DNA from 3 places in the Streptomyces sp. NPDC059564 genome. Region 1 is predicted to be linked to each of the others. Evidence: riboswitches for the same ligand, from Rfam matches in the RefSeq annotation. Region 1 holds a riboswitch; each other region holds the start of a gene.
The links. Region 1 has a riboswitch for thiamine pyrophosphate ahead of ACFV0Q_RS02530 (thiamine ABC transporter substrate binding subunit). Riboswitches for the same ligand answer to the same signal wherever they lie in the genome.
Positions count from the first base shown of each region.

Region 1 (9,369 bases):
CCCGTACACTTCTTGTGGCGATCCGGGTCACCGGGTCGACTTCGCACGCCCCAGCATCGGCCGGAAACGGCCTGGTGAAAGCGTCTCTCGGTCCCTCTGCGGGGCAGGGCGCGTCGGGGCGTCAGGAACCAAAACCGAGAAACCAAGGAGATGGCCATGGCCGTCGTCACGATGCGGGAGCTGCTGGAAAGCGGCGTCCACTTCGGTCACCAGACCCGCCGTTGGAACCCGAAGATGAAGCGCTTCATCTTCACGGAGCGCAACGGCATCTACATCATCGACCTGCTGCAGTCGCTGTCGTACATCGACCGCGCCTACGAGTTCGTGAAGGAGACCGTCGCGCACGGTGGCTCCATCATGTTCGTCGGTACCAAGAAGCAGGCGCAGGAAGCCATCGCCGAGCAGGCGACGCGCGTTGGCATGCCGTACGTCAACCAGCGCTGGCTCGGTGGCATGCTCACCAACTTCTCCACCGTCTACAAGCGCCTCCAGCGTCTGAAGGAGCTTGAGGCGATCGACTTCGAGGACGTCGCCGCCTCGGGTCTCACCAAGAAGGAGCTCCTGGTCCTCTCCCGCGAGAAGACCAAGCTGGAGAAGACCCTCGGTGGTATCCGCGAGATGTCGAAGGTTCCCAGCGCCGTCTGGATCGTCGACACCAAGAAGGAGCACATCGCGGTCGGTGAGGCGCGCAAGCTGCACATCCCGGTCGTCGCGATCCTCGACACCAACTGCGACCCCGACGAGGTCGACTACAAGATCCCGGGCAACGACGACGCGATCCGCTCCGTCACCCTGCTCACCCGCGTGATCGCCGACGCCGTCGCCGAGGGCCTCATCGCCCGTTCCGGTGCCGCGACCGGTGACTCGAAGCCGGGCGAGAAGGCCGCCGCCGAGCCGCTCGCCGAGTGGGAGCGCGACCTGCTCGAGGGCGAGAAGAAGGCCGACGACGCCGAGGCCCCCGCGGCCGAGGCCGTTGTCGAGACCGAGGCCCCCGCGGCCGAGGTTGTCGCCGAGGCCGTCGTCGAGGCTCCGGCCGCCGACGCCGAGCAGGCCTGACCCACTGACGGGGCCCGGCGTTCATCCGCCGGGCACTCGCAGCACGGACGATGACGGCGGGGGAGCCGCGCCACGAGCGCGACTCCTCCGCCGTTCACCCGTAGATCTACGACTTCGAGAGAGAATCACAGACTCATGGCGAACTACACCGCCGCTGACGTCAAGAAGCTCCGCGAGCTCACCGGCGCCGGCATGCTGGACTGCAAGAACGCGCTCGTCGAGGCCGACGGTGACGTCACCAAGGCCAACGAGATCCTGCGCGTCAAGGGCCTGAAGGGTGTCGCCAAGCGCGAGGGCCGTTCCGCCGAGAACGGTGCCGTCACCTCCCTGATCGCCGCCGACGCCACCTCCGGCGTGCTGCTCGAGCTCAAGTGCGAGACCGACTTCGTCGCCAAGAGCGAGAAGTTCCTGGTCGTCGCCGACCAGCTCGCCGCCCACGTGGCCGCCACCTCCCCGGCGGACATCGCGGCGCTGCTGGCGTCCGAGATCGAGGCCGGCAAGACCGTCCAGGCGTTCGTGGACGAGGCCAACGCCAACCTCGGCGAGAAGATCGTCCTGGACCGCTTCGCGCAGTACCAGGGTGCCTTCGTGGCTTCCTACATGCACCGCACCATGCCCGACCTGCCCCCGCAGATCGGTGTCCTGGTCGAGCTGGACAAGGCCGACGCCGACCTGGCCAAGGGCATCGCCCAGCACATCGCCGCGTTCGCGCCGAAGTACCTGACCGCCGAGGACGTTCCGGCCGAGGTCGTCGAGTCCGAGCGTCGCGTGGCCGAAGAGGTCACCCGCGCCGAGGGCAAGCCCGAGGCCGCGATCGCCAAGATCGTCGAGGGTCGCGTCAACGGCTTCTTCAAGGACGTCACGCTCCTGGGCCAGCCGTACGCCCTGGACAACAAGAAGTCCGTCCAGAAGGTTCTGGACGAGGCCGGTGTCACCCTGAAGCGCTTCGCCCGCATCAAGGTCGGCATCTGAGTCCGTCCGTACGCGACGGACACCGGACCCCGGTAGGGTCTGAAGCAGTCGTCCGCGCTCGCGCAGGACGACCGCAGATCTGACGAGGAGGCCATTGCCGTAGAGGGAACCGCAAGGACCCACCGGCAATGGCCTTCTTCGTATGTGCACGAGGAGATCTCCATGAATCAGGGCGTGGACCCCCACACCGCTTCCCACGACAAGAGCGACCACGAGAAGAAGGGTCGCCGCTTCATGCTGAAGCTGTCCGGCGAAGCCTTCTCCGGCGGCGGCGGGCTGGGTGTCGACCCTGACGTCGTGCACGCCATCGCCCGCGAGATCGCGGCCGTGGTCCGAGACGGCGCCGAGATCGCGATCGTCATCGGCGGCGGCAACTTCTTCCGCGGCGCCGAGCTGCAGCAGCGCGGCATGGACCGGGCGCGGTCCGACTACATGGGCATGCTCGGCACCGTCATGAACTGCCTCGCCCTCCAGGACTTCCTGGAGAAGGAAGGCATCGACAGCCGCGTCCAGACCGCCATCACCATGGGCCAGGTCGCGGAGCCGTACATCCCGCTGCGCGCCGTGCGGCACCTGGAGAAGGGCCGCGTCGTGATCTTCGGCGCGGGCATGGGCATGCCGTACTTCTCCACCGACACCACGGCCGCCCAGCGCGCCCTGGAGATCGACGCCGAGGCCCTGCTCATGGGCAAGAACGGCGTCGACGGGGTCTACGACTCCGACCCGAAGACCAATCCGGACGCGGTGAAGTTCGACGCGCTGGAGTACAGCGAGGTGCTGTCCCGGGACCTCAAGGTCGCCGACGCCACGGCCATCACGCTGTGCCGCGACAACCAGCTGCCGATCCTGGTCTTCGAACTGCTCGCCGAGGGCAATATCGCCCGCGCCGTCAAGGGTGAGAAGATCGGCACGCTCGTGAGCGCCCAGGGCACCCGGGTCTGAGCCCCGCCGCGGCCCGGCCCCGGCCGGGCCCGGTCCGGGCGGCTCGCACCGCCCCGCCCGCCTGAACCATCCAAATCTGACATGCAGGAGCACGTGGTGATCGAAGAAATCCTCCTCGAGGCCGAGGAGAAGATGGAGAAGGCCGTCGTCGTCGCCAAGGAAGACTTCGCCGCGATTCGCACGGGTCGTGCGCACCCGGCGATGTTCAACAAGATCGTGGCGGAGTACTACGGTGCCATCACGCCCATCAACCAGCTGGCGTCCTTCGCGGTGCCCGAGCCGCGCATGGCGATCGTGACGCCGTTCGACGCGTCCGCGCTGCGCAACATCGAGCAGGCCATCCGCGACTCCGACCTCGGTGTCAACCCGAGCAACGACGGCCGCATCATCCGGGTGACCTTCCCCGAGCTGACGCAGGACCGCCGCAAGGAGTACATCAAGGTCGCCAAGAACAAGGCCGAGGACTCCAAGGTCTCCATCCGTTCCGTGCGCCGCAAGGCGAAGGACGCCCTTGACAAGCTCGTCAAGGACAAGGAGGCCGGCGAGGACGAGGTGCGCCGCGCCGAGAAGGAGCTCGACGACACCACCGCGAAGTACGTCGCGCAGGTGGACGAGCTGCTCAAGCACAAGGAATCCGAGCTCCTCGAGGTCTGATGAACGACTCTCCCTGGGCCGCGGAGCCGGCTGCGGCGGGTCCCGCATACGATGCGCTGGTGGGCCCGCAGACTCGGCCCATGCCCATCGTGCCCGATGCCGCCGGCCGTGCCTTCGACGACCGGGAAGCACGCGATCGGGGGGCCGCCGCCTTCGGCGGCCCCCCGTTCCGCGCCGAGACGCCGCCGCAGGAGCCCATGCCCAGCCCCCCGCCTCCGCCTTCGCAGGCACCGCAGGACGCCTCCCCGCCACCGCCCAAGAAGCGCGCGGGGCGGGATCTGCGTGCCGCCATAGGGGTCGGCGTCGGCCTCGGTGCGGTGATCTTCGCTTCGCTGTTCATCGTCAAGGCCGTCTTCGTCGGCGTGATCGTCGTCGCCGTCGTCGTCGGCCTGTGGGAGCTCACCTCCCGGCTCCAGGAGAAGAAGGGCATCAAGGCCCCGCTCGTCCCGCTCGCGGTCGGCGGCGCCGCCATGGTCATCGCCGGGTACGTCCGGGGGGCCGAGGGCGCCTGGGTGGCCATGGCGCTCACGGCGCTGGCGGTGCTCGTCTGGCGGATGACCGAACCGCCCGAGGACTACCTCAAGGACGTCACGGCCGGTGTCTTCGCGGCGTTCTACGTGCCCTTCCTGGCGACCTTCGTCGCGATGCTGCTCACCGCCGACGACGGCCCCCAGCGGGTCGTCACCTTCCTGGTCCTGACCGTGGTCAGCGATACCGGGGCCTACGCGGTGGGCTGGCGCTTCGGCAAGACCAAGCTGGCGCCGCGCATCAGTCCCGGCAAGACCCGCGAGGGGCTGCTCGGGGCGGTGGCCTTCGCGATGGCGGCCGGCGCGCTGTGCATGGAGTTCCTGATCGACGGGGGTGCCTGGTGGCAGGGCCTGCTGCTGGGTCTCGCGGTCGCCGTCAGCGCCACCCTGGGCGACCTGGGCGAGTCGATGATCAAGCGGGACCTGGGGATCAAGGACATGGGCACCCTGCTCCCGGGCCACGGCGGCATCATGGACCGGCTCGATTCGCTGCTGCCGACCGCTCCGGTGGTCTGGCTGCTGCTGGCCGCGTTCGTCGGCACCGGCTGATACGACCGGGCGGGTTATCCTGATAAGCGCGTCACCTCCGGGTGGCGCGCTTTCCCCGTTCTACGGCGGGGGTGGACCCGTGAGGTCTCCGGGCACCGGTCGTGCCATCGACAAGTCTCCGCCGACGCGGAGGTCGCCCGCACCAGGGCTCGCAAACGCTGAGGAGTACCCCCATGGCCCCCCGCCCCGTCCCGGGAGAGCTGACGTTCGTCGCACCCCGCGGAGCCAAGAAGCCGCCCCGGCACCTCGCCGACATGACCCCGGCCGAGCGCCGTGAGGCGGTCGCCGCGATCGGCGAGAAGCCGTTCCGGGCCAAGCAGCTCTCCCAGCACTACTTCGCCCGCTACGCCCACGACCCGGCCGAGTGGACCGACATTCCGGCCGCCTCGCGCGAGAAGCTCCAGCAGGAGCTGCTGCCGGACCTGATGAACGTCATCCGGCACATCTCGTGCGACGACGACACCACCCGCAAGACCCTGTGGAAGCTGCACGACGGCACGCTCGTCGAGTCCGTGCTGATGCGCTACCCGGACCGGGTCACCATGTGCATCTCCTCGCAGGCCGGCTGCGGTATGAACTGCCCCTTCTGCGCCACCGGCCAGGCGGGTCTGGACCGCAACCTGTCCACCGCCGAGATCGTGCACCAGATCGTCGACGGCATGCGCGCCCTGCGCGACGGCGAGGTCCCCGGCGGTCCGGCCCGGCTCTCCAACATCGTCTTCATGGGCATGGGCGAGCCGCTCGCCAACTACAACCGCGTCGTCGGCGCCATCCGCCGGCTCACCGACCCGGAGCCCGACGGCCTGGGCCTGTCGCAGCGCGGCATCACCGTCTCGACCGTCGGTCTGGTCCCGGCCATGCTGCGCTTCGCCGACGAGGGCTTCAAGTGCCGCCTCGCGGTCTCGCTGCACGCGCCGGACGACGAGCTGCGCGACACCCTCGTACCGGTCAACACCCGCTGGAACGTCCGCGAGGTGCTCGACGCCGCCTGGGAGTACGCCGAGAAGTCCGGCCGCCGCATCTCCATCGAGTACGCGCTCATCCGCGACATCAACGACCAGGCCTGGCGCGGTGACCTGCTCGGCCGCCTGCTCAAGGGCAAGCGCGTGCACGTCAACCTGATCCCGCTGAACCCGACGCCGGGCTCGAAGTGGACCGCCTCGCGCCCCGAGGACGAGAAGGCCTTCGTCGAGGCCATCGCCCGGCACGGCGTGCCGGTGACCGTACGGGACACCCGTGGCCAGGAGATCGACGGCGCGTGCGGCCAGCTGGCCGCCTCCGAGCGCTAGCTTCCGGCCAGAACCGTTCACAATCGGCCGCGGGGTACCCTGTGGCCGGACAACTTCATCATTCCGACAGGGGAGCGCCACAGCGCTGAGAGTGCGGTAACCGTCATCCGCAGACCCTCTGAACCTCGCCCCGGTCATTCGGGGTAGGAAGTTCGGTCATCACTCAAGCTGTTGCGCCCTGCCCGGCGTCCGCTCCCACAGAGCGCCGGGCAGGGCCGCGTCTTCTCCTGGACATCCCAGGAGGAATTCACCAGTGAGCACCACCAAGAAGATCGCGGGCGTCGCACTCGCGGCCGCGCTCGGCGTCACCACGCTCAGCGCCTGTGGCGGCGGCGACGCCAAGGACAAGCCCGCGGGCGCGAGCGACGCCCCGAAGTCCAAGACGATCACCCTGGTCTCCCACGACTCCTTCAACGTGACCGACACGGTCCTCAAGGAGTTCGAGCAGCAGAGCGGCTACACCGTCAAGGTCCTGAAGTCCGGGGACGCCGGTGCCGCGCTGAACCAGGAGATCCTCACCAAGGGCTCCCCGCGCGGCGACGTCTTCTTCGGCGTCGACAACACGCTGCTCTCGCGCGCCCTCGACAACGGGATCTTCACCCCGTACCAGGCCAAGGGCCTGGACCAGGTCAAGCCGGAGTTCGTGCTCGACCAGCAGCACCGGGTCACCCCGGTCGACTCGGGCGAGATCTGCGTCAACTACGACAAGGCCTACTTCGCCGACAAGAAGATCGCCCCGCCGCAGACGCTGGACGACCTGGTCAAGCCCGAGTACAAGAACCTGCTGGTCACCGAGAACGCCGCGACCTCCTCGCCCGGCCTCGGCTTCCTGCTCGCCTCCGTCGGCAAGTACGGCGAGGAAGGGTGGAAGGACTACTGGAGCAAGCTCAAGGCCAACGGCGTCGAGGTCGTCGACGGCTGGGAGCAGGCCTACAACGAGCGCTTCTCCGGTTCCGCGGGCGGCAAGAAGGCCAAGGGCGACCGGCCGCTCGTCGTCTCCTACGCCTCCAGCCCGCCGGTCGAGGTCCTCTACGGTGAGCCGCAGCCGGCCGAGGCGCCCACGGGCGTGGCCACCGGCACCTGCTTCCGCCAGGTCGAGTTCGCGGGCCTGCTCAAGGGCGCGAAGAACGAGGAGGGCGGCAAGGCGCTCCTCGACTTCCTGGTGAGCAAGAAGTTCCAGGAGGACATGCCGCTCCAGATGTTCGTGAACCCGGTGGTCAAGGACGCGAAGCTGCCGGAGCTGTTCACGAAGCACGGCGTGGTCGTCGAGAAGCCGGAAACGGTCGCCCCCGACGCCATCGCCAAGAACCGTGAGCAGTGGGTCAAGGCATGGTCCTCGCTCGTCGTGAAGTAGTGCGGGAGAGCTCCCCGAAGGAGGGCGGGCGCGCCACGGCCGTCCGGCTGGCCCTGATGGCCGTGCCGCTCGCCTTCTTCGGGCTGTTCTTCGCCTATCCCGTCGCCGCGATCGTCGGGCGCGGGCTCAAGACGGACGAGGGCTGGCAGTTCGGCCGGATCGGCGAGGTCCTGGCCGAGCCCGACATCGCCGGTGTGCTGTGGTTCACCACCTGGCAGGCGCTGGCCTCCACCGCCCTCACCCTGCTGCTGGCCCTGCCCGCCGCGTACGTGTTCGCGCGCTTCGAGTTCCCGGGCAAGCAGCTGTTGCGCGCCCTGGTCACCGTCCCCTTCGTGCTGCCGACCGTGGTCGTCGGCACCGCCTTCCTGGCGCTCGTCGGGCGGGGCGGGCTGCTGGACGAGCTCTGGGGCGTCCGGCTGGACACCACCGTCTGGGCGATCCTGCTCGCGCACGTCTTCTTCAACTACGCCGTCGTCGTACGGACGGTCGGCGGGCTGTGGGCCCAGCTGGATCCGCGCCAGGAAGAGGCCGCCCGGGTGCTGGGCGCCGGACGGTTCGCCGCCTGGCGGCGGGTGACCCTGCCCGCGCTCGCCCCGGCGGTGGCCGCCGCCGCGCTGATGGTGTTCCTCTTCACCTTCACCTCGTTCGGGGTCGTGCAGATCCTCGGCGGGCCCTCGTACTCCACCCTGGAGGTGGAGGTCTACCGGCAGACCGCGCAGCTGCTGGACCTGCCGACGGCCGCCGTGCTGACCATGGTCCAGTTCGCCGCCGTCGCCCTGATCCTCGCCGTGCACGCCCGGACCGTACGCAGGCGCGAGACCGCCCTGCGGCTCGTGGACCCGGCGCGCACCTCGCACCGGCCGCGCGGGTGGGCGCAGCGCGGCCTGCTCGGCGGGGTGCTGCTGACCGTGCTGCTGCTGATCGTGGCGCCGCTGGCCGTGCTGGTGGAGCGGTCCTTCGACGCGCCCGGCGGGTACGGGCTGGGCTTCTACCGGGCGCTCCAGGACGCGGGCGCCGGGGGCGGAACGTTTCTGGTGCCGCCGCTGGAAGCCATCTGGAACTCCCTCCAGTACGCGCTGGCCGCCACCGCCATCGCCCTGTTCATCGGGGGGCTCGCGGCCGCCGCGCTGACCCGGCGCGCGGGGCGTTTCGTACGGGGCTTCGACGCGCTGCTGATGCTGCCGCTCGGGGTGTCCGCCGTGACGGTGGGCTTCGGCTTCCTGATCACCCTGGACGAGCCGCCGCTGGACCTGCGGACCTCGTGGATCCTGGTGCCGCTGGCGCAGGCCCTCGTCGGCGTCCCGTTCGTGGTGCGGACGATGCTGCCGGTGCTGCGGGCCGTGGACGGGCGGCTGCGGGAGGCGGCGGCCGTGCTCGGCGCCTCCCCCTTGCGGGCCTGGCGGGAGGTGGACCTGCCGCTGGTGCGGCGGGCGCTGCTGATCGCGGCGGGCTTCGCCTTCGCCGTGTCGCTGGGCGAGTTCGGGGCGACGGTGTTCATCGCCCGGCCGGACCACCCGACGCTGCCGGTGGCCGTGGCGCGGCTGCTGGGGCGGGCCGGCGAAATGAACTACGGGCAGGCCATGGCCCTGAGCACGATTCTGATGCTGGTGTGCGCGGTGTCCCTGCTGGTGCTGGAGCGACTGCGACCCGACAAGACCTCGGGAGAGTTCTGATGACCCTGCTCCGGCTCGAAGGGGTGTCGGTCCGCTTCGGCGACCGGGCGGTCGTGGACGCGGTGGACCTGGCGGTCGCCGAGCACGAGATCGTCTGCGTCCTGGGGCCCAGCGGCAGCGGCAAGTCCACGCTGCTGCGCGTGGTGGCCGGGCTCCAGGCGGTGTCCGGCGGGCGGGTGCTGCTCGGCGGCGCCGACCAGGCCGGGGTGCCGGTGCACCGGCGGGGGGTGGGCCTGATGTTCCAGGACCACCAGCTGTTCCCGCACCGGGACGTCGGCGGGAACGTCGCCTTCGGCCTGCGGATGCGGGGCCGTTCCCCGGGCGGGTCCTACGGGGCCAGGGTCGCGGAGCTG
Region 1 is NZ_JBHWBP010000005.1:52,349-61,717, reverse strand. It holds gene rpsB (30S ribosomal protein S2) at 157-1,056, shown strand; gene tsf (translation elongation factor Ts) at 1,192-2,028, shown strand; gene pyrH (UMP kinase) at 2,191-2,970, shown strand; gene frr (ribosome recycling factor) at 3,067-3,624, shown strand; gene ACFV0Q_RS02540 (phosphatidate cytidylyltransferase) at 3,624-4,700, shown strand; gene rlmN (23S rRNA (adenine(2503)-C(2))-methyltransferase RlmN) at 4,874-5,989, shown strand; TPP riboswitch at 6,048-6,157, shown strand; gene ACFV0Q_RS02530 (thiamine ABC transporter substrate binding subunit) at 6,243-7,343, shown strand; gene ACFV0Q_RS02525 (ABC transporter permease) at 7,400-9,016, shown strand; gene ACFV0Q_RS02520 (ABC transporter ATP-binding protein) at 9,016-9,369, shown strand, end outside.

Region 2 (9,369 bases), on a different contig from region 1:
CCGTGGCGGCCAGAACCGGCAACGTCGGTCGATGATGACCCGCATCGAGGAACGGTGGCAGCGCCGCCGTGACGAACAGGGGCAGTAGCCCCCCGTACACACTCCGTCGGTGAGGGGACGGCCGCCATCGTGCGGCCGTCCCCTCACCGTTTGGCGTCCCGTCACCGTTAACACCCGGCGGACGATCCCTCCTGCGGCATGATGTGCGGGTGAGTGTGCTCCCCCTGGTCTTCACCAGCGGCTGGGCCAGCGGGATCAACGCGTACGCCGTGGTCCTCCTGCTCGGCATCTTCGGCGCCACCGGCCTGACCGACGAGGTCCCGGCCTCGCTCCAGCGCACCGACGTGCTCGTCGTCGCGGGCGTGCTCTTCCTCTGCGAGGCGGTGGCCGACAAGATCCCGTACGTGGACTCCCTCTGGGACTCCGTCCACACCGTGATCCGGCCGGTCGCGGGCGGCGTGGTGGGTGCCCTGCTGGCCGGGCAGAGCGGCTCGATCCCCGACCTGGCGGCGGGCGCGGTCGGCGGTACCACCGCCCTGGCCAGCCATTTCGTCAAGGCCGGCACCCGGATGGCGATCAACACCTCGCCGGAGCCCTTCAGCAACATCGCCGTCAGCACCGCCGAGGACCTCGGCGTGGCCGGCATCATCACCTTCGCCATGTTCAACCCGCAGGCCGCCGCGATCATCGCGGCCGTCCTGCTGGCCGCCGGCCTGGCCATAGTCGTCTACCTGTGGAGCCGGATCCGCCGCTTCCTGCGCCGTCGTGCCCAGCGCCGCGAGGAGCGACGGCTGGCCGCCGAGGTCCGCGAGGCCACCGGGGCACCACCGGGCTGAGGCCCTGACCTCGCTCGATAGGCTCAGCCGCATGGCGAGAATTGCGGTGATCGGCGCCGGCATGGGCGCGATGGCGACGGCGGCCCGGCTGGCGGTCGCGGGACACCAGGTGACGGTGTACGAGCGGGGTACCACCTACGGCGGAGCGGTCGGCCGCCACACACGCGACGGCTTCGCCTTCGACACCGGCCCCGGGCTGCTGCACCTGCCCGCCGTCTACCGCGACCTCTTCGTGAAGACCGGCAAGCGCCCCCTGGAAGACCTGGTCGACATGGTCCAGCTGGACCCGGCCCTGCGCCACGTCATCGGCGACACCTCCGTCACCCTGCCGGGCGCCTCGCGCGGCGGGGTCGCGGCCGCCCTCGACGAGGCCTTCGGCAAGGGTGCGGGCGAGCGCTGGAACGCCGTCCTGGGGCGCGCCCGGGACACCTGGGACGCCACCCGCCGCCCCCTGCTGGAGGAGCCCCTGCGCCCCGACTGGCAGGTCCTGGGCCGCGACCCCTACCCGGCGGTCCGCGGGAGCGGCCTGCTGCGCCGCCGCACGCCCTCGCTGGCCGAGGTCGCCGCGCGCGAGCTGGGCGGCGGCCGGCTCGGGGAGCTGCTGTGCGGGCGGGTACGGGCGTACGGGCTCGACCCGGACGCCGCGCCCGCCTCGGCGGCGGCGCTGCCGTACATGGAACAGACCTTCGGCAGCTGGTACGTCCGCGGCGGCATGCGGGAGCTGGCCACCGCCCTGTACGAGCGCTGCCTGGAACGGAAGGTCACCTTCGCCTTCGCCACGCCCGTACGGGAGGTCCTGGCGCGGGGCGGCAAGGCGGCCGGAGTGCTGCTGGGCGACGGCACCGAGGCGGCGGCGGACTCCGTCGTCTGCGGGATGGACCCGAGGCGGCTCCCGGCCAAGTCGGTGTCCTGGCCGCACGGCGGGGCACCGGCCCGCGGCGACGGGGTGCCCGGACGGCTGACCCTGCTGCTGGCCCTGCGCGGGGCCCGGCCGGCCGACACCGTGCACCGCACCCTGGTGCACTCCCCCGGACTGGACGTCACCGTCCTGCGCCCGGACGACCCGGCCACCCGGCCCGACGCGGACCACGAGGCGGTCACCGTGACCGCCGTGTGCGGCCCCGCGGGCGGGGCTCCGGTGCCGGACCCGGAGGAGCTGCTGGACCTCGCCGCGCGGGCCGTCCCGCGGCTGCGGGAGAGGCTCCTGTGGCTGGAGGTGCGCACCCCGGCGGACGTGGAGGCGGCGACGGGCGCGCTCGGCGGTTCGGTGCCCCCGCCCGCGCTCGCCGGGAACGGCGGGCGGCTGCTGTACCCCGCCAACGCGACGGCCCTGCCCGGGCTGTACCTCGCGGGCGGCTGGGCGCACCCCGGCGGCGGGCTCGCGCACGCCGGGATGACCGGGGCCCTGGTGGCCGGGCTGATCGTGGAGGGGGCCGGTTTCCGGGGCTCGCAGTGAGCGGGTGAGCCCCGGAGCGGCGCGTCAGTAGCGGTACTGCTCGTACTCGCCGTTGCCGTTGCCCTGGTACGGGTACCCCTGCGGCGGCTGCTGCTGGTCCTGCTCCGGGTACCCCGCCGGGTTGTCGGTGCCGCGCTGCTGCGGCACCCAGACCCCGCCGGGCGGGGTGTCCGTGGAGTACTGCTGCCCGGGGTCGGCGTAGGACGGGTACGCCGTGTAGGCCGTGTAGTCGGGGTAGTTGTCGGGGGCGGGCGGGCCGACCGCGCCGCCCGTGCCGATGTACGGGTCCGAGTACGCGGCGTAGACCTGCTGTTCGCCCGTCGGGTAGCCGGTGTAGTCGTAACCGCCCTGACCCTGCTGGGGGTCGTAGGAGGCCGCGTACTGGTGGGCGTCCTGCTCGGCGGTGGTGAACGGCGAGGCGAAGGCGGCGGTGGCGTCGGGCTGCCGGGGGGCGAAACTCTGTATCCCGTACGAGCCCGTGTCCTCGGGGACCGGCTGCGGGGTGAACACCTGGTCGTCCTCGGCGTCGTGGCCCCGCGGGTGGCCGTCGTCCGGGCCCTGGGCGTCGTACTCCAGCCCGCTGACCTCCAGCGCGGGCTCCGGGCGCGGCGCACTGCCGCCCCGGCGGCGCCGGCTCTGTGCCTGCCGCACGGGCTCGCCGCCGCGGCGCAGGGCCCAGCCGGCCACGAAGCCCTTGCGGAAGGAGAGCGTCACCAGGGTCTGGCCGACGGCGAAGGCGGTCGCGCCCGCGGCGATCACGAGGACGGAGGGCAGCACCACCCCCGCCACGACGCCGACGAACCCGGCGAAGGCGAGCAGGCGCCAGCGCAGCCGGGCCTTGTACTGCATCAGGACCTCGGCAAGCAGCCACAACGCGACGATGCCGAACGCGATGTAGAGGACCGTCATTCCCATGCAAGGCCCCTCTCGGTACGGCCGCCGGCGCGGGAACGGGGGACGGCCGATCAGGCCCGCTGGTGCAGGCCCAGGTTCTCGTAGATCTCGAGGGACGCCGTGGAATTGTTCAGCGTGATGAAGTGCAGACCCGGGACACCCTCGGACAGCAGCCTCGCGCAGAACTCCGTGGCGAACTCGATGCCAATGGAGCGTACAGCGGCCGGATCGTCCTTGACGGCGAGCATGCGCTCTTTCACGTCCGCGGGGAAGACCGCGGTGCTGAGTTGAGGCAAACGGTCGAGCTGCTTGATGCCCACAACAGGCATGACCTCGGGGATGATCGGGGTCTCGCAGCCCGCCTTGGAGGCGCTGTCGCGCAGCCGCAGATAATTCTCGGGATCGAAGAACATCTGGGTGATGGCGTAGTCCGCGCCCGCGCGGCACTTGTCCACGAAGTGCCGGATGTCCGTGTCCCAGTCCTCCGAACGGGGGTGCATCTCGGGGAAGGCGGCGACGCCCACGCAGAAGTCGCCGGACTCCTTGACCAGGCGCACCAGATCGGCGGCGTAGTCCACGCCCTCGGGGTGCCTGACCCACGGACCCATCGGGTCGCCCGGCGGGTCGCCGCGCAGCGCGAGCATGTTGCGGATGCCGGCGTCCGCGAACTGGCCGATGACGTGGCGCAGCTCGGCGACGGAGTGGTCCACGGCGGTGAGGTGCGCGACGGGGGTCAGGGTGGTGTCGGCGGCGATCTGCTGGGTGGCGCGGACGGTGCCGCCGCGGGTGGAGCCGCCGGCTCCGTAGGTGACCGAGACGAAGCTCGGGGAGACGGCCTCGATCCGGCGCAGGGCGTCCCAGAGGTTGCGCTCGCCCTTCTCGGTCTTGGGGGCCCAGAACTCGAAGGAGTACGAGCGCCCGGACGCGAGGAGGTCGCGGACCGTGTGTGCACGGTCCGACCAGGTGGAAGCGGTACCAAGGGCCATACCGGCAGGTTAGACGCGCGGCTCTGCACTCCGAAGCGGCGTCCATCCATTGGACACGTTTTTGGACACTACCCCAGGCGGGCGCGGATCCGCTTGGAGAGTTCGTGGGCCGCGGCCTGCGGATCGGAGGCCTCGGTGATGGCCCGTACGACGACCACGCGGGTGGCTCCGGCGTCCAGCACCTCGTCCAGATTCGTGCCGTCGATGCCGCCGATGGCGAACCAGGGGCGGTCCTGTCGCAGGGAGGCGGTGTAGCGGACGAGGTCGAGGCCGGGGGCGTGGCGGCCGGGCTTGGTGGGGGTGGGCCAGCAGGGGCCGGTGCAGAAGTAGTCCACGCCGGGTTCGGCGACGGCGGCGTCGACCTCGGACTCGGCGTGGCAGGAGCGGCCGATCAGGACCGATTCGCCGAGGATGGCGCGGGCGGCGGGGACGGGGATGTCGCCCTGGCCGAGGTGCAGGACGTCGGAGCCGATGGCGTGCGCGACGTCGGCGCGGTCGTTGACCGCGAGGAGCTTGCCGTGGCGGCGGGCGGCCTCGGCGAAGACCCGCAGGTGTTCGAGTTCCTCGCCGGCTTCCATGCCCTTGTCGCGGAGCTGGACGATGTCGACGCCGCCGGCCAGGGCGGCGTCGAGGAATTCGGGGAGGTCGCCCTGCCGCTTGCGGGCGTCCGTGCACAGGTAGAGCCGGGCGTCGGACAGGTGCTGCATGGGTGTACCCCCCGTGGTGGTGGCGTACGGGCCCGCGCGGGGCCCGTACGCCGGTGGATCAGCCGGTCAGAGGGCGAGCGCCTGGGCGCGTCGCTTCACCTCCGTGCCGCGATTCTCACTCAGCGCCTGCACCGGGGTGCCGGGCAGGGTGTCGTCGGCGGTGAACAGCCACTCCAGGATCTCCGCGTCGGTGAAGCGGTCGTCGCGGAGCACGGTCAGCAGGCCGGGCAGGCCCTTGACGATCTTGTCCCCGTCGATGAAGGCGGCGGGGACCTGGAGGGAGCGGTTCTCGCCGCGGCGCACGGCGAGCAGCTGACCTTCCTTGACCAGCTGGCGAACCTTGGTCACTTCGATGTCGAGCATCTCCGCGATGTCGGGGAGGTACAGCCAGGCGGGGACAAGGGCGTCGATCTTTGCGTCAATCTCGGTCACAGGCACAAGCCTGCCATCTCGGACCGACAGCCGGTACCCGAGCTGCCCCGGACGGGGGCCGGGGCAGGCCGGGACCGGGCTCGGCAGGGCGTCCGGCGGGGCCGGGCAGGCGGCGGCCGGGCAGGCGGCGGCGGTCGGGCGGCGGCCGGTCAGGCCGTGGCCGACTTCAGCGGGACCGAGGGGTCGGCGATCTTCGCCGGGTCCACGGGGACGGCCGATTCGATCAGCCTGCGGCCCTGCGCCAGGTCGCGCGGGCGGCCCACGGCCAGGACCGCGACGAGCGCGCCGCCGCGCAGCCAGCACACCGACCAGGCGGCGTCGTCCGGGTCGCCGCGCCACAGCAGGGTGTCGGCGCCGCCGTGGTGGCCCGCGTACTGGACGAAGCGGCCGAACTGCTCGGACCAGAAGTAGGGCACGGGGTCGTAGGCCTGGACGGGCTCCCCGGCGACGATGTTCGCCGCGACCGCCCGGGGGCCCTGCAGGGCGTTGTCCCAGTGATGGACCAGCAGCCGGGCGCCGTAGCGGGCCGAGGGGAAGGAGGAACAGTCGCCCACCGCGTACACCCCGGGCAGGGAGGTGCGCAGGTACGCGTCGGCGGTGATCGAGCCGTCGGGGCCGCGCTCGATCCCGGTGCCGTCGAGCCAGCCCGTGGCGGGCCGGGCGCCGATGCCGACGACCACGGCCCCCGCCGCCAGTTCCCGGCCGTCCGCGAGGTCGACCCGGCCCTCTTCGATCCCGGCCACCCGGGCGCCGGTGATCAGGGTGGCTCCGGCCTCGGCGTACCACCGGGCCATGGGGGCGGCCACCTCCGCGGGCAGGGCCCCGGCCAGGACCCGGTCCGCCGCCTCGACCACCGTGACGGCGCAGCCGGCCTCGCGGGCCGCCGTGGCGAACTCGGCGCCGATCCAGCCCGCCCCGACGACCACCAGGGCGGGGGCCGCGGCGAGGACGGGGCGCAGCCGGGTGGCGTCGTCGAGGGTGCGCAGCAGGTGCACGCCCGGGACGCCCTCGGCGCCGGGCAGGGTCAGCGGTTCGGCGCCGGTGGCCAGCACGAGGACCTCGTACGGGACGGGGCCGGCCGGGGTGTCGAGCTCGCGCGCGGCGGCCCGTACGCCGGTGACCTCGGTGCCGAGGCGCAGGTCGATGCGCAGTTCCTCGAAGTCGACGTCGAAGGCCACGTCGAAGGCGGAGTCCTCGGCCTTGCCGAGCAGCACCGCCTTGGACAGCGGGGGCCGGTCGTAGGGCTGGTGGGGTTCGGCGCCGAGGAGGGTGACGGGGCCGTTGAAACCCTGTTCCCGCAGGGCCACCGCCGTCTGCACCCCGGCCATTCCGGCGCCGACGATCACGACACCGGGCTTCGTCTGCTGCGTCTGCTCGCTCACCCGGCCCAGCCTAATGAACTGACGGCCCGTCAGGAACAGGGGGCGGGGAGAGACGGCGGGAAGACAGCGGGGAAGCGGCGGGGACAGCGGGGAGGCAGCCTTACCCGCCACCCGCGCCGGGGTTAGTCTGGCCACCGTACCTATCGCGGGAGTCCGGGCGCACCGGGCTGAGAGGGAGGCTGGCCGGCCTCCGACCGTACGAACCTGATCCGGGTCATGCCGGCGAAGGGAGGGGCTGGACGCCCATGCACTCATCTCGGAACGGATCCGGTCGAAACGGATCCGACGCCCTCGTCATCGGGGGCGGCATCATCGGCCTGGTCACCGCCTGGCGGGCGGCCCAGCGCGGACTGCGCACCGCCCTCGCCGACCCCGACCCCGGCGGCGGCGCCGCCCGCGTCGCGGCCGGCATGCTCGCCGCCGTCACCGAACTGCACTACGGCGAGGAGACCCTGCTCGGCCTCAACGTGGCCTCCGCCGCCCGCTACCCGCGGTTCGCCGCCGAACTGGCCGAAGCCTCCGGCGGCATGGACATCGGCTACCGGGCCTGCGGCACCCTCGCCGTCGCCCTCGACGCCGACGACCGCCTCCACCTGCGGGAGCTCCACGCCCTCCAGCGCCGCTGCGGCCTGGAGTCGCAGTGGCTCACCGGCCGCGAGTGCCGCCGCCTGGAGCCGATGCTGGCCCCGGGGGTGCGCGGGGGGCTGCGCGTCGACGGGGACCACCAGGTGGATCCGCGGCGGCTCGCGGCGGCGCTGCTGGCCGCCTGCGAACGGGCCGGGGTCACCGTGCACCGGGCGCGGGCCGACCGGCTGCTGACCACGGCCGACCGGGCGGTGGGCGCCGTACTGGAGGACGGTACGGAGCTGCGCGCCGGCCAGGTCGTCCTGGCGGCGGGCTCCCTCAGCGGGCGGCTGGCGGGGGTGCCGCCGGAGGTGGCGGTGCCGGTGCGGCCCGTCAAGGGTCAGGTGCTGCGGCTGGCGGTGCCGCCCGCGTACGCCCCGTTCCTGTCCCGGACCGTACGGGCCGTCGTGCGCGGCAGCCACGTCTACCTGGTGCCCCGCGAGAACGGCGAGCTCGTCGTCGGGGCCACCAGCGAGGAACTCGGCTGGGACACCACGGTGACGGCGGGCGGCGTGTACGAACTGCTCCGCGACGCCCACGAGCTGGTGCCCGGCATCACCGAACTCCCGCTCGTCGAGACCCGGGCGGGCCTGCGCCCCGGCTCCCCCGACAACGCGCCGCTGCTGGGCCCGACCGACCTGCCCGGGCTGCACCTGGCCACCGGGCACTACCGCAATGGGGTGCTGCTGACCCCCCTCACCGGCGACGTGATGGCGGAACTGCTGGTCACCGGCACCGTCCCGGAGGTCGCCCGCCCCTTCACCCCGCGCCGCTTCTCCACCACGCGTCAGGAGTCCTACGCATGACCATCTCCGTGAACGGCGAGCCGCGCGAGATCGCGGCCGGCACCACCCTCGACGCCGTGGTGGCCACCCTGACCGCGGCCCCTTCCGGCGTGGCCGCCGCGCTCAACGAAACGGTCGTCCCGCGCGGGCGGTGGCCGCACACGCCGGTGGACGAGGGCGACCGGATCGAAATCCTGACCGCTGTCCAGGGAGGCTGACCACCATGGCGGACGACCTCTTCACCCTCGGCGGCCGGACCTTCTCCTCCCGCCTGATCATGGGCACGGGCGGCGCCCCGAGCCTGGACGTCCTGGAGCGCGCCCTCGTCGCCTCCGGCACCGAGCTGACCACGGTGGCCATGCGGCGCCTGGACCCGACGGTGCAGGGCTCGGTCCTGTCCGTCCTGGACCGGCTCGGCATCGCGGTCCTCCCCAACACCGCGGGCTGCTTCACGGCGGGCGAGGCCGTGCTCACGGCCCGGCTGGCGCGCGAGGCCCTCGGCACCGACTGGATCAAGCTGGAGGTCGTCGCCGACGAGCGGACGCTCCTGCCGGACGGGGTGGAGCTGCTGGACGCGGCGGAGACCCTGGTCGACGAGGGCTTCACCGTCCTCCCGTACACGAACGACGACCCGGTGCTCGCGCGGAAGCTGGAGGACGTGGGCTGCGCGGCGATCATGCCGCTGGGCTCCCCCATCGGGTCGGGGCTCGGCATCCGCAACCCGCACAACTTCGAGCTGATCACGGAGCGGGCCGGGGTGCCGGTGATCCTGGACGCCGGGGCCGGGACGGCCTCGGACGCCGCCCTCGCGATGGAACTGGGCTGCGCGGCGGTGATGCTCGCCTCGGCGGTGACCCGGGCCCAGGCGCCCGTCCTGATGGCCGCGGCCATGCGGGACGCCGTCACGGCGGGCCGCCTGGCCCACCGCGCGGGCCGCATCCCCCCACGCCGCTTCGCCGAAGCATCCTCCCCGGTGGAGGGCCGCGCCACGCTGGACCCGGAACGCCCGGCGTTCTGACGGGGCGGGGGTACGGGGCCTGCGGCGCGGGCGGGCGCGCGCGTTGTGCGTACGCGGCTTGCGGCGCGGGCCCGCCATCTCCCCCTTGGGGGGCGGGGCCCGGGCGGCGCCTGCCCACCGGCCCCCTTGCCTGCGGGCCGGTGGGGTGGGGAAGCGGTGTCCCCTTGGGCGGTCTCATGGCTGGTTTGGGGGTTTCCCGTCAGTCTCATCGTCCTTCCGCGTCGAGCCGGCCTGTCAAGGGCGCTCCCT
Region 2 is NZ_JBHWBP010000170.1:44-9,412, reverse strand. It holds gene ACFV0Q_RS25210 (DUF3040 domain-containing protein) at 1-88, shown strand, start outside; gene ACFV0Q_RS25205 (DUF4126 domain-containing protein) at 210-836, shown strand; gene ACFV0Q_RS25200 (phytoene desaturase family protein) at 868-2,292, shown strand; gene ACFV0Q_RS25195 (hypothetical protein) at 2,317-3,207, opposite strand; gene metF (methylenetetrahydrofolate reductase [NAD(P)H]) at 3,258-4,172, opposite strand; gene thiE (thiamine phosphate synthase) at 4,241-4,879, opposite strand; gene ACFV0Q_RS25180 (Rv2175c family DNA-binding protein) at 4,946-5,311, opposite strand; gene ACFV0Q_RS25175 (NAD(P)/FAD-dependent oxidoreductase) at 5,461-6,693, opposite strand; TPP riboswitch at 6,829-6,941, shown strand; gene thiO (glycine oxidase ThiO) at 6,939-8,123, shown strand; gene thiS (sulfur carrier protein ThiS) at 8,120-8,320, shown strand; gene ACFV0Q_RS25160 (thiazole synthase) at 8,326-9,120, shown strand.
Region 2: it holds a riboswitch for thiamine pyrophosphate, as region 1 does, so the genes downstream of both, thiO (glycine oxidase ThiO) here and ACFV0Q_RS02530 (thiamine ABC transporter substrate binding subunit) in region 1, are expected to answer to the same signal.

Region 3 (9,369 bases), on a different contig from region 1:
CGCTCTTCGTCTTCGGCGGAGTGATCATCAGCATCCTCGGCACGCTGATCTCGTTCGTCTTCAAGCTGCTGCTCTTCGTCGCCCTCGTCGGCGGTCTGATCTTCGTGGTCAAGAAGTTCACGGGCAGCGGCTCGAAGTCCTCCTCCGGCGACTGGTAGGCCGTCCCTCCACCCGGGAGCGGTACGGGGATTGACCCAGGCGGGGGAACGGTACGGGCGGAATCGCCCACACCCGGGAAGCGGTGGATAGGGTCGCGATCTGCGCCGTTCCCTGGGGGTGAGCTTTGTCTTCGGTTCACAATGCCGGTGTGCCGACCCTCATCGGTTCGGTGCAGCGGGCGCTGAGGCTGCTGGAAGCGGTGGGTGCCCATAGCGAGGGAGCCCCGGCGAAACAACTGGCGCGCGAAGCCGGGCTCCCGCTCCCCACGGCCTACCACCTGCTGCGCACCCTGACGCACGAGGGCTATCTGCGCAGGGTGAGCGGTGTGTTCGTGCTCGGCGACGCGGCCGGTCGGCTGGCGGACGGCGGACTTCAGCAGAAACGTCGCAGCATGATCCTCGACTCGCTCGCGCACTTCCGCGACGCGGTCGGGGCCCCCGTCTACTTCGCGGTCTACCGCGAGGGTGAGATCGAGGTCGTGGGTGTCTCGGACACCCCGGCCAGCCCGGCCTGCGAGGAGTGGGCCGACTTCCGCGAGACCGGCCACGCGCACGCCATCGGGCAGTGCCTGCTCGGGCAGCTCGACGAGAAGGCGCGCAGGGAGTACTACGACCGTCATCCGGTCGAGAGCATCACGCCCTACACCGTGCGGGACGTCAGTGCCCTGGAGCAGCGGATCGGCTCCCTGGAGCGAATGCAGCCGGTGACAGAGCGTCAGGAGTATTCCCTGGGTACGGTGTGCGCGGCCATCCCGATCACCGCCGGCGATACCGCCGCAACCATGGCGATTTCACTCCCTTTGCACCAAGAAGACCGGTTGCTCTATGCGGTCGATCGGCTACGGAGTGAAGTAGGCGCGCTGTTGAGCACCCTCTCGTTCTCTATCAGTATCTGAAAACTCACTCCTTGTGATCTGCATGCGCTTACACCACCCTTGTCAAGAGGGCCTTGGGGGACCATTCCTGGCCACTTCCACTACAGCGGGGTAGTCAATGCGCGAGTCGGTACAGGCAGAGGTCATGATGAGCTTCCTCGTTTCCGAGGAGCTCTCGTTCCGGATCCCGGTGGAACTCCGGTACGAAGCCCGTGACCCCTATGCGGTGCGCCTGACCTTCCACCTTCCCGGAGACGCGCCTGTGACCTGGGCGTTCGGCCGGGAGTTGCTTCTCGACGGCATCAACAAGCCGTGCGGTGACGGTGATGTGCACATCGCCCCCACCCACCCGGACGAGCTGTCCGACGTCCACATCCGGCTCCAGGTCGGCGGTGACCGGGCCCTGTTCCGTGCGAGCGCGGCGCCGCTCGTCGCGTTCCTCGACCGGACCGACCGGCTGGTTCCGCTCGGTCAGGAGCGCAACCTCGGCGACTTCGAGGAGAACCTGGACGACGCGCTCGGCAAGATCCTCGCCGAATCGCGGCAGAACGAGCAGAACGCGGGCTGAGCGGGCGGCGGTGACAGGTCAGCGCTTGCGCCGGCGGCCCCGGCCGCCGCGGACCGGCCTCGGAGCCCCGTCGGCGACCGGAGATCCCGGTCGGTCGGCGGACACCACCAGCGTCGCGAGCGCCGTCGTCACGGGGACCGAGGCCACGAGCCCGATCGAGCCCACGAGGGTCCGTACGATCTCCTCCGCGACCATCTCGCTGTTGGCCACCGACCCCATACTGCTGTTCGCGATCGAGAACAGAAGCAGCAGGGGCAGCGCGGCGCCCGCGTACGCGAGCACCAGGGTGTTGACCACCGACGCGATGTGGTCGCGGCCGATCCGGATGGCCGCCCCGTACAGGGCGCGCGGGCCCATCTTCGGGTCGGCCTGGTGGAGTTCCCAGACGGCCGAGGTCTGCGTCACGGTCACGTCGTCGAGGACGCCGAGGGAGCCGATGATCACGCCCGCGAGCAGCAAACCGCTCATGTCGATGGACGGGTACAGGCCGTGGATCAGCCCGGTGTTGTCGTCCGTGTTGCCGGTCAGGAAGGCCCAGTCGATGAACACCGAACCCAGTACCCCGATCAGGAGCAGCGAGACGAGGGTCCCCAGGACGGCGACCGAGGTCCTGGCCGTCAGACCGTGGCACATGTAGAGGGCGATCAGCATGATCGCGCTGGCTCCGATGACCGCGACGAGAAGGGGGTTCGAGCCCTGGAGGATCGCCGGGAGGATGAACAGCATCAGGATCCCGAAGCTGACCACCAGGGCCACGAGCGCGAAGACGCCGCGCATCCGTCCGACCACGACGACCGCGACGGCGAAGATCCCGGCCAGCACCGCCAGCGGGAGCTTGCGGTTCACGTCGATCACGGAGTACTGGAGGTCCCGCGGAGCGTCCGGGGCGTAGGCGACCACCACCTTCTGGCCCTTCTCCAACTGCCGCGGCGCGCCCGGCTGGACGATCTCGAAGAAGGCCCGGCCCTTCTCCGGCCCGGTCGTGACCTCGACGGTCGCCTTCTTGCACTCGCCGGTCTGCGCGGCCTGCGCCTCGCGCCCCTCGGGGGTGGAGGTGTCGCCGGTGGGGGGCACCTGCGAGGCGTTCACGGATTTGCAGTCGACCTTTGCCAAGGCGACGACCAGGCCCTGCTGGGTCTGGCGGTCGAACCCCACTCCGGTGCGCTCGTGGGCCGGGGCGCCGCCCGGCCAGAGGACCACCATGCCGATGAAGACGGCGGCGGCGAAGGGGATCAGAACCGCGGCGATGACCTTGCGCAGATGCTTGGAGACCGGGGCAGCCGGCCCGTGGCCGTGGCTGTGGGAATGCCCATGCGGGGCACCGGCCGCGGGTCCGTGGGACTCGTGCTCGTGACCGGTGTGGCCATGGGGATCCGTGGGCGTGGTGGGGGGCTGCGGCGAGGACGTCACTGGCAGATCATCGCAAGAGATGAGGGGGCCCACTGTTCAGCACGCCACAAATGACGCTAGCGTGGGGGCACCTTTGCACAACGCGGGAGCTCGGAGCACCGGGCTGAGAGGGCGCTGATCACCGTACGCGCATGAAAATGCGTACGGGAAGAGGCTGCGCCGACCGCCGAACCTGTTACCGGGTAATGCCGGCGTAGGGAGATCAGGTCTCATGACCATTCAGGACGCACGCACGCCTGCCGTCAGCCAGGACGCCGACGGCCAGACCGAGCGCCAGCCCGGCTGGCACAAGGGATACCTGGCGGGCTCCCGCCCGGACATCCGGGTGCCGGTCCGTCAGGTCCACCTCACCAACGGCAAGGACGTCACGCTCTACGACACGTCCGGCCCGTACACCGACCCGCAGATCGAGACCGACGTGCGCCGGGGACTGCCGCCCCTGCGCGAGAACTGGATCATCGGACGCGGCGACACCGAGGAGTACGCGGGCCGTCCCGTGCGCCCCGAGGACGACGGCATCAAGCACACCTCCCCGCGCGGTGGCCTCAAGAACCTCGACGCGGTCTTCCCCGGCCGCCCCCGTCAGCCCCGCCGGGGCCGTGGCGGCGCTGCCGTCACGCAGCTCGCGTACGCCCGCCGCGGCGAGATCACCCCGGAGATGGAGTACGTCGCGATCCGCGAGAACGTCTCCCCCGAGGTCGTCCGCGAGGAGATCGCCGCAGGTCGCGCGGTGCTCCCCGCCAACGTGAACCACCCCGAGATCGAGCCGATGATCATCGGCAAGCGGTTCCTGGTGAAGGTCAACGCCAACATCGGCAACTCCGCGGTCACCTCCTCGATCGAAGAGGAGGTCGACAAGATGACCTGGGCCACCAAGTGGGGCGCCGACACGGTCATGGACCTCTCGACCGGCCGCAACATCCACACCACGCGCGAGTGGGTCCTGCGCAACTCCCCCGTCCCGATCGGCACCGTGCCGCTGTACCAGGCTCTGGAGAAGGTCGACGGCCGCGCCGAGGACCTGACCTGGGAGATCTACAAGGACACGGTCATCGAGCAGGCCGAGCAGGGCGTCGACTACATGACGGTTCACGCCGGCGTGCTGCTGCCGTACGTCCCGCTCACCGCCCGCCGCAAGACGGGCATCGTCTCGCGCGGCGGCTCGATCATGGCCGCGTGGTGCCTGGCGCACCACAAGGAGAACTTCCTCTACACGAACTTCGAGGAACTCTGCGAGATCCTCGCGACCTACGACGTCACCTACTCGCTCGGTGACGGCCTGCGTCCCGGCTCCATCGCGGACGCCAACGACGCGGCGCAGTTCGCGGAGCTGAAGACGCTGGGCGAGCTGAACACGATCGCCAAGCGCCACAACGTGCAGACGATGATCGAGGGCCCGGGCCACGTCCCGATGCACAAGATCAAGGAGAACATCGACCTCCAGCAGGAGATCTGCGAGGAGGCGCCGTTCTACACGCTCGGCCCGCTGACCACGGACGTCGCGCCCGCGTACGACCACATCACCTCGGGCATCGGCGCCGCGATGATCGCCTGGTGGGGCACCGCGATGCTCTGCTACGTCACGCCCAAGGAGCACCTGGGCCTGCCGAACCGGGACGACGTGAAGACCGGCGTGATCACGTACAAGATCGCCGCGCACGCCGCCGACCTGGCCAAGGGCCACCCGGGCGCCCAGGAATGGGACGACGCCCTGTCGGACGCGCGCTTCGAGTTCCGCTGGGAGGACCAGTTCAACCTGGCCCTCGACCCGGTCACGGCCCGTGAGTTCCACGACGAGACCCTGCCGGCCGAGCCCGCCAAGACCGCGCACTTCTGCTCCATGTGCGGTCCGAAGTTCTGCTCGATGAAGATCTCCCAGGACATCCGCCGGGAGCACGGCGGCGACCTGAAGGCCGAGGAGATCCAGGCGGGCATGGCGGAGAAGTCCGCCGAGTTCGCGGCCTCGGGCAACCGCGTCTACCTGCCGCTGGCGGACTGACACCGCAGACGAGCGCCGTCCCGGGAGGCTGTGCGGCTTCTCAGGACGGCGTTTCTGGCGCGCTTGTCGGTCGGGCGACGGCTACCAGTAGCATCCGGTGGTTCGCCCGGACCGACCTGCGGTCTCTGCGTGATGAAAGAGGCGCCAGTGCACGACGTACAGTCCCCTCCGGTCCAGGAGCAGCTGCCCGGCGAAGTCGTGGCCCTGGCGGCTTCCGAAGGGCTGGGAGAGCTTCGGGCGTCCTTCCTCCCGAAGCGCATGGGCGCCGGCAGGATCGCCGGCCTGGCCTTCTTTTCGCTCTTTGGCCTGCTGGTCTTCGTGCTGCCTGGCCTGCTCTTCATCTGGCAGCTCCTGCAGGCCCCCAACTTCAACCGCAAGCAGGCGGCGAAGCGGATCCATTGCTTCGAGCACGGGCTCATCGTGAGTGATCGCAGCGGTCCGGTCGCCGTCCGGTGGGACTCGGCCTCGGTGCTGCAGCAGATCACCGAGCGTTACGCGAACGGTGTGTACGTCGGGACCAGTTACCTCTACACGCTGTTCAAGCGGGACGGTTCCACGATCGAGCTGACGGGCTTCTACGCGAACCCGGAGGTCTGGGGAGCGGCGATCCAGCACGAGATCACCAGGGCCCAGCTGCCGGGAGTGCTCGACCTGTTGAGCCGTGGTGGAACCGCCCACTTCTGTGACATAGCCGTGAACGCGGGCGGGATGGCGACAGCGAAGCGGGGCACCCTGCCGTGGAGCGAGGTGCAGCGGGTCGAGGTCAAGAACGGCATGGTGTTCGTGGAGAAGGCCGGAAAGCTGCTGCCCTGGTCCAACACCCCGGTCCGCAAGGTCCCCAATTTCTTCATGTTCCTGGCAGTCGTCGACCACCAGCGTGGCCGAAGCTAACCCGTCAACCCGTTATCGAGTCTTTGCATTTCACTTGAATCACACGCGGGTTGATATTGGCGTGATTGTCGTGAACGCGTACAACGGGCGCCGATACGGTGCGGCGAGCACTACCGCTACGTCACGCACATCAGAGGATCACATGAGCACCCCGCAGAACCCCCAGGTCCCGTCGTCGCCCGAGGCGGTCGCGGCGGCTCCCTTCCCGTACGCCGAGGCCACGCAGGCCGCGGCATCGGCGCCCAGGAAGAGCAAGCGCAAGAAGGTGCTCTCGCTGCTCGGCACTCTCGCGGTGATCATCGTTCTGGCGGTCGTCAAGGTCGCCATCAGTGACGCGATCAACGGACCCGTGCACGCCAAGGCAGGCGAGTGCGTCTCTGTCACCGGCAGTGCCAATAACCCGTCGGTCGATACGGTCGGCTGCGGTGACAGCAAGGCCACGCACACGGTGTCGAAGGTCGTCGACAACACCTTCGACGTCAACGTCTGCGGCGACGGCTTCGACGCGCTCGCGCAGCAGATGGACGACGACGAGTTCGTACTCTGTCTGACGCCGAAGAAGTGATCACCGGTACCGCCGGAACCACGTCGTAGCACGGCGGTTGGTCCCATCCGGGCATGAGCCGGCTGACGGCCGGATCGTGGTCTTGACCTGGAGTGCGCTCCAGCTCCTAGAGTGCGGGCGCATGACCATGCGATACCGAAATCTGGGTGGGACCGGCATCGAGGTGAGTGCGCACTGCCTCGGCACGATGATGTTCGGGGCGGTGGGGAACCCGGACCACGAGGAGTGTGCCCGGATCATCCATGCCGCGCTCGACCGGGGCATCAACTTCGTCGACACCGCGGACATGTACTCGGCCGGTGAGTCCGAGGTGATCGTCGGGAAGGCGCTCAAGGGGCGGCGCGACGATGTCGTGCTCGCCACGAAGGTCCACTTCCAGATGGGAGAGGGCCGCAATCGCAGCGGCAACTCGCGGCGCTGGATCGTGCGCGCCGTGGAGGACAGCCTGCGGAGGCTGGACACCGACTGGATCGACCTCTACCAGGTGCACCGGCCGGACCACACGACCGACGTCGAGGAGACGCTGTCGGTCCTGGGCGACCTGGTCAGGGCCGGGAAGATCCGGTCCTTCGGGTGCTCGACCTTCCCGGCCGAAGAGCTGGTCGAGGCCCATCACGTCGCCGAGCGGCGGGCGCTGCCCCGCTTCCGGACCGAGCAGCCGCCGTACTCGATCCTCGCGCGGGGGATCGAGGCCGACGTCCTGCCGGTCGCCCGTCGCTACGGAATGGGCGTGCTGACCTGGAGCCCGCTCGCGTCGGGCTTCCTGAGCGGGAAGCACCGGCTCGGCCGCCCGGTCGATCTGACCTCGGGCCGTGCGGCGCTGACTCCGGCGCGGTTCGATCCGGCGATCCCGGGCAACGTCGCCAAGCTGGAAGCCGTGGAGCGGCTCGTCGAGCTGGCCGGAGAGATCGGCTGCACGCTGCCGGAGCTGGCGGTCGCCTTCCCCGTCGCCCACCCGGCGGTCACCTCGGTGATCATCGGCCCCCGGACGATGGAGCAGATGGAGTCCCTGGTGAAGGGGGCCGGTCTGGTTCTCGATGACGCGGTGCTCGACCGGATCGACGAGATCGTGGCTCCGGGTGAGAACCTCTACCACCCGGACGGGGTCTGGCGCCCGACGGCCCTGACGGACGCAGGACAGCGGCGGCGGGCGCTGAGCGACCGGGCCGCGGGCTAGACGGGCGCCCGGCGCGATGTTTCACGTGAAACACCGGCCGGTTTCCCGGCCGGTGTTTCACGTGAAACGGAGACCGCGGGCCGCAGGGCGGCAGCGGCGAAGCCGCGGTTGGCCCGGGTCTGACGTCGGTAGGACTCCGGCAGCTCGGGCATGGCCAGCAGCCGGTCGCAGGCTCGGATGGACGTGGCCATGTCCCCGGTCCAGTACGCGGTGACCGAGTGCTCGAAGAGGAGCCCCCACCGGTACACCCAGGGCTGTACGAAGAGCAGGTCGTCCGGGACCGGCCGGTTCAGGACCGCCCCTGTGATCGCATGCGCCGAGTGGTGGCGGCCCAGCAGCCGCAGCCGGCAGGCGAGTTCGTAGCAGGCTTCCAGGCGGCCGGGCCGGGAGTCCCAGGCACGCGAGAGGGCGTCCATGGCGGCGGGCCAGTCTTCGGAATCGCCGTACAGGACCCCGGCCTGGAGGAGCGAGTAGTAGACCTCCTCGGCCCAGCCGCCCAGGGTGGCGCGCCGTTCGTAGAGCTTGATCGACGCGGCGGTGTCCCCCATGTCGCGCAGGGTCTGGGCGAGGTGGAAGACCGTGTGGGGATTGGACGGGTCCCGCTGGAGTTCCGCACCCAGCAGGCGGGCGTTGCGCTCCAGCCGGCCGGGCCGGGAGGCGCCGTCGGTGTGGTCCTCGGTGACGAGGGCGTCGAGGTTCTCCTGGAGGCCCGGCCGCCGGTCGTTCTCGTCCCGCCGGTCGCAGGTGAGGTACGCGTGGGTGACGCCCTCGTACCGCCAGGGCAGATCGGCCCGGACGAGGCGCTTGACCCGGGATTCGGTCCCGCCTGTGTGGCGGAGCACGTACGAGTCGGCCGTGAGCGCGGGCAGCGGGCCGGTGCGGCGCAGGACGTGGTCCGCGTCGAGGAGGAGCAGGTAATCGGCCGTGCCGAGGGCGCGGGCGATGTTGAGGCTCCGGTTGTGGCCGAAGTCGGTCCAGGAGTCCTCGTGGAGTTCGCCCGGGATCCCCGCCAGGGCCGAGCGGATCAGCTGCTGGGTGCCGTCTGTGGATCCGGTGTCGGAGATGACCCAGCTGTCGATGAGACCCCGTACGGAGGCGAGGCAGCGCTCGATGACGGCGGCCTCGTCCTTCACGATCATGCAGAGGCAAATGGTCGGCTTCACGGCCGCTGACCCTAGGGACGGGTCCGGGCTGGCGGGGTGGCGCCGCGCCGGGCGCGGCCCCGGGTGGCCCTCTGCCGCGCGGCCAAGTGGTCCCCCGGGCTGGGCCGTTCAGTGGCCGGCCGGCAGGGGCCTGCGGCTCGCGCCGGTATCCAGTGCCGGCGTCGACGGCCGGCATCGACGGCCGGTGTCGAGTGCCGGTGTCCTATTCGGGCTCGTGTTCCGGGCCGCCGAAGTCCGGGCTGGTGAAGTCCGGAGGCGTGTAGCCGGGCCGGGGACTCTGTGAGCGGGATCCCGGACTGCTGAAGTCGGGCCGGCTGTACCCCAGGTTGGGGATGCGCCCCGCCTCGGGCGTACGGGGTACGGGATAGCCCGGCCCGGCGCTCGGATCGGCCAGCGCGTCCCGCAGGAACGGCACGATGCCCCGCTCCAGCAGGGCATGGCGCCAGGCCTCCCGGGCCCGCGAGAGCTCGTCGGGCAGGGAGGCGGCCTCCTCGGCGGCCACCTCCGTGGAGCTGTTGCGGATCGCCGTCACCAGCAGCCCGATCACCGCGAACAGCAGGGCG
Region 3 is NZ_JBHWBP010000001.1:62,850-72,218, forward strand. It holds gene ACFV0Q_RS00305 (DUF5326 family protein) at 1-158, shown strand, start outside; gene ACFV0Q_RS00310 (IclR family transcriptional regulator) at 308-1,054, shown strand; gene ACFV0Q_RS00315 (SsgA family sporulation/cell division regulator) at 1,152-1,601, shown strand; gene ACFV0Q_RS00320 (YibE/F family protein) at 1,620-3,011, opposite strand; TPP riboswitch at 3,084-3,228, shown strand; gene thiC (phosphomethylpyrimidine synthase ThiC) at 3,223-5,010, shown strand; gene ACFV0Q_RS00330 (DUF6585 family protein) at 5,158-5,901, shown strand; gene ACFV0Q_RS00335 (hypothetical protein) at 6,044-6,466, shown strand; gene ACFV0Q_RS00340 (aldo/keto reductase) at 6,594-7,643, shown strand; gene ACFV0Q_RS00345 (glycosyltransferase) at 7,640-8,806, opposite strand; gene ACFV0Q_RS00350 (hypothetical protein) at 9,009-9,369, opposite strand, start outside.
Region 3: it holds a riboswitch for thiamine pyrophosphate, as region 1 does, so the genes downstream of both, thiC (phosphomethylpyrimidine synthase ThiC) here and ACFV0Q_RS02530 (thiamine ABC transporter substrate binding subunit) in region 1, are expected to answer to the same signal.